Regions from separate parts of the Pseudomonas sp. BIGb0164 genome, predicted to be linked through region 2. Evidence: predicted binding sites of a transcription regulator. Region 2 holds the regulator's gene; the other holds the start of a gene.
The links. Region 2 encodes FliA, which starts transcription of late flagellar genes. Its sites were predicted from a motif close to CTAAAGTTTNNNNNNNNNNNGCCGNTAA; they were not measured.
Positions count from the first base shown of each region.

Region 1: a site for FliA is predicted at 859-886, ahead of M2394_RS09940 (methyl-accepting chemotaxis protein). Genes of this name have one in related genera too.

Region 1 covers NZ_JANUEA010000003.1:448,025-450,211, reverse strand. The annotation lists gene M2394_RS09945 (LysR substrate-binding domain-containing protein) at 1-808, shown strand, start outside; gene M2394_RS09940 (methyl-accepting chemotaxis protein) at 986-2,187, shown strand, end outside.
Region 2 covers NZ_JANUEA010000007.1:397,154-399,340, forward strand. The annotation lists gene M2394_RS20525 (protein phosphatase CheZ) at 1-368, opposite strand, end outside; gene M2394_RS20530 (chemotaxis response regulator CheY) at 387-761, opposite strand; gene fliA (RNA polymerase sigma factor FliA) at 929-1,669, opposite strand; gene fleN (flagellar synthesis regulator FleN) at 1,666-2,187, opposite strand, start outside.

The DNA of each region.
Region 1 (2,187 bases), on a different contig from region 2:
CCGGCATATCCGTACGCTGGAAGAGCATTTTGCCTGTCGCCTGTTCCAGCGCAGCGGGCGCACCCTGCAACTCACCGAAGCGGCGCGCCTGCTGTTGCCCGGCGTGCGTGAAGGCTTTGCCGCGCTGGAGCGGGCCTGCCATACACTGAATGCCGAAGACGACATCCTGCGCATGAAAGCACCCTCGACCCTGACCATGCGCTGGCTGCTGGCGCGGCTCAGTCGTTTCCGGGCGTTGCAGCCGGGCAACGAGGTGCAACTGACCAGTGCGTGGATGAGCGTGGATGAGGTGGACTTCAATCAGGAGCCGTTCGATTGTGCGGTGCTGCTGAGCTACGGACATTTCCCGGCCGATTGGGAAGCCAGTTACCTGTTCCCCGAGTTGCTGATTCCAGTGGGGGCGCCCAACCTGCTTGAGGATGGGCCCTGGGATGCAGCGCGCCTGGCCACCGCCGAGTTGCTGCATCCCACGCCCGACCGCCGCGACTGGCGCAATTGGCTGGAGCGCATGGGCTTGTCGTCCCAGGTGTCGCTCAAGGGCGGGCAGGTGTTCGATACCCTTGAACTGGGCATGATCGCTGCCGCGCGGGGCTACGGGGTGTCCATGGGCGACCTGCTGATGGTGGCGGAGGACGTGGCTCAGGGGCGGTTGAGCCTGCCGTGGCCCACCGCAGTCGCCAGTGGTGAAAACTATTACTTGGTGTGGCCGAAAACCCGCCCCGGGGGAGAGCGGCTGCGACGTTTGGCGGAGTTTCTTCAGGGCGAAGTCAAGGCCATGGAATTGCCTCAGGTGCAGCGCCTCGACTGATGCGCGGCCTACCGTTCGTGCAATCGTTTGCGCGATACCCCTGTGAATCGCTCAAGTATTGCCCGCGCCCGCCGAAGAAGGTGTGTTGGAACCATCGTGCACCAACGTTTCCCACCAGATAATTTGCCGAGCAGCGCTATGAGATCAGGATGATCCTGGCCTCGGCCAGGAGCTGTCATGTCTCAACCTCGCGCTCGGATCGCCTCCCAACTAGGCCTCGCCTTGGCCGTTATTCTGGCTGTCGTCATCAGCGGCAGTACCGTCTTTGCCTTGCGTTCCCTCGACTCGGCCAACCTCGACACCCGCGAGGAACACCTGGCCAGCGAGGCGCGTTTGCTGGCCGACCAACTCAATACCTTCCACAGCACCTTGCGCGAGAGTACCCAGCGTTTGAGCGGGCTGTTCGAAAAGCGCTTCGGCGCCGGCCTGAGCGTGCGTGCAGACCAGCCAGTCACCGTGGCCGGCGTGCAAACCCCAAGCCTGTACCTGGGCGAGGAGGTGCTGAACAACAACTTTGATGAAGTGGATGAGTTCAAGCAGATGTCCGGCGGCGTGGCCACGGTGTTCGTGCGCAGCGGCGAGGACTTCATTCGTATCAGCACCTCGCTGACCAAGCAGGACGGCAACCGGGCCATCGGTACCGTGCTCGACCACCAGCACCCGGCGTACCAGCGCCTGCTGTCAGGGCAGAATTACGTGGGCCGGGCCGTGCTGTTCGACCGCTCCTACATGACCCAGTACACCCCGGTGCGTGACGCCAGCGGCAAGGTCATCGCCGTGTTGTTCATCGGCTTTGACTACACCGACGAGCAGAAGGCCCAGTTCGACAACCTCAAGCGCTTCCGTATCGGCCAGACCGGCTCGCTGGCGCTGTTGGACGAACAGAAACATTGGTTGGTGCCACCGGCGGGCGTGCAGGCGCTGGATCAGGCGATCCCGGTGATGCTCGACCTGGCGAAGAAGCCCGGTGAAGGCCGCTTCTGGAGTGACAAGAACGAAGATTTCTACAGCGTCTCGGTGCCGTTCGAAGGCGGCCCGTGGTCGGTGGTGGCGAGCATGCCGAAGTCCGAGATCCGCGCAGTCACTTGGGCGGTAGGTATTCGCCTGGTGATCGGCAGCGTGCTGGCAATGCTGCTGGCGGTCGGCGCGGCGGTCTGGCTGCTGCGCAGCAAACTGCAGCCGTTGAGTGACCTGGTGCGCCAGGCCGAAGCCCTGGGCGCCGGCGATTTGAGCGCACGCTTGAACGTGGCCAGCCATGACGAAATCGGCCAGTTGGCGCGCAGCTTCAACCAGATGGGTGAAGCCTTGTCGACCATGGTCTCGCACATCCGCAAGGCGGCCGAAGAGGTCAACAGCCGGGCACAGGCCTTGTCCGGGTT
Region 2 (2,187 bases):
GCCTGGGCTTCATTGGCCATGCCATTGACCAGGGGCGTGGCGTTCTCCACCAGGTCCATGGTGCGGTTGGCCGCCGCCTCGGTCAGCCTGACCACGTAGGACAGGCGTTCGGTGGCATCGGTGATTTGCGAAATCTCTTCGGCCTGGGGCATGTGCGGGTCAATCTGGAAATTGACGATCGCACTGTGCAGCTCGCGCGTGAGCTTGCCCACTTCCTGGTACAGGCCGCGGTCACGGGTCTGGTTGAGCTCATGGATTAACTGCACCGCGTCGCCGAACTGGCCTTTTTCAAGGCTGTCGACCAACTGGTGAGCATGCTTTTTCAGGGTCGACTCGAAGTCTCCCTGTGACGTTTCTTTATGCTCCATAGCTCCCCCGTGGCAGCATCAATGACCGATGCGTTCGAAGATTTTCTCGATCTTCTCTTTCAAGGCCAGCGCAGTGAATGGCTTGACCACGTAACCGTTCACCCCGGCTTGGGCGGCTTCGATGATCTGCTCACGCTTGGCTTCGGCGGTCACCATCAGCACAGGCAGGCTGCGCAGTTTTTCATCAGCACGCACGTGGCGCAGCAAATCGATACCGGTCATGCCCGGCATGTTCCAGTCGGTTACCAGAAAGTCGATGCTCCCGCTGTTGAGGATCGGAATCGCTGTAATGCCGTCATCCGCCTCGACCGTGTTTGTGAACCCAAGGTCACGCAACAGGTTTTTTATGATCCGCCGCATCGTTGAGAAGTCATCAACGATGAGGATTTTCATGTTCTTGTCCAATTCGACCTCCAAGCAGTCTTAAACGCGCCCAGCACCTGGACGCGCCATTTCAATCAACAGGCGTTACACAAAAAGGACTGCCCAGGGCACCACGGTACGAACCCGCGAAAGCGTTGGCTTTCACGGTAGCGTCTGCAGTGTCCCCACACTGCCTGTCAGCGCGCGCGCCACTCTCCCAATCGCCCCCGCAAGCGGGCTGCGCACTGGCTGTGCAGCTGGCTGACACGCGATTCGCTGACCCCCAGGACCTCACCGATTTCCTTGAGGTTCAGCTCTTCGTCGTAGTACAGCGCCAACACCAGTCGCTCACGCTCCGGCAAATTGGCGATCGCGTCCGCCAACGCACCCTGGAAGCGTTCATCTTCCAGGTCACGCGACGGCTCCAGATGTGCACTCGCGCCGTCCTCGTGCAGCCCTTCGTGTTCGCCGTCCTGCAACAGGTCGTCGAAACTGAACAGGCGGCTGCCCAAGGTATCGTTCAAAATCCCGTAGTAATCATCGAGACTCAATTGGAGTTCGGCCGCAACTTCATGATCTTTAGCGTCACGACCGGTTTTTGCTTCAATTGCGCGAATTGCATCACTGACCATGCGCGTATTGCGGTGCACCGAACGCGGTGCCCAATCGCCTTTGCGCACTTCATCGAGCATTGCGCCACGAATACGGATACCCGCATACGTCTCGAAACTTGCACCCTTGCTCGCGTCGTATTTGGTCGACACTTCGAGCAGGCCGATCATGCCGGCCTGGATCAGGTCTTCGACCTGGACGCTGGCCGGCAGGCGTGCCAGCAGGTGATAGGCGATACGCTTGACCAACGGCGCGTAGCGCTCGATCAACTCGCCCTGGCTGTCACGGGCAGACTTCTTGTACGCGTTGTAGCCAGTCGCTGTCATAGCACGGGTCCTGCGCTCGTCTGATGCACCAATCGCTCGACGAAAAACTCCAGATGCCCCCGTGGGTTGGCGGGCAACGGCCAGGTATCGACCTTCTGGGCAATGGCCTTGAACGCCAGTGCGCACTTCGAACGAGGGAACGCTTCATAGACCGCACGCTGCTTTTGCACGGCCTTGCGCACACACTCGTCATAAGGAACTGCGCCGACGTATTGTAAGGCGACATCGAGGAAGCGATCCGTGACCTTGGTCAACTTGGCGAACAGGTTTCGCCCTTCCTGCGGGCTTTGGGCCATGTTGGCCAGCACGCGGAAGCGGTTCATGCCGTAGTCACGGTTAAGCAGTTTGATCAGGGCGTAGGCGTCGGTGATCGAGGTGGGTTCGTCGCAGACCACCAGCAGCACTTCTTGCGCTGCGCGCACGAAGCTGACCACGGACTCGCCGATCCCGGCGGCGGTGTCGATCACCAGCACGTCGAGGTTGTCGCCGATATCGCTGAAGGCCTGGATCAGGCCGGC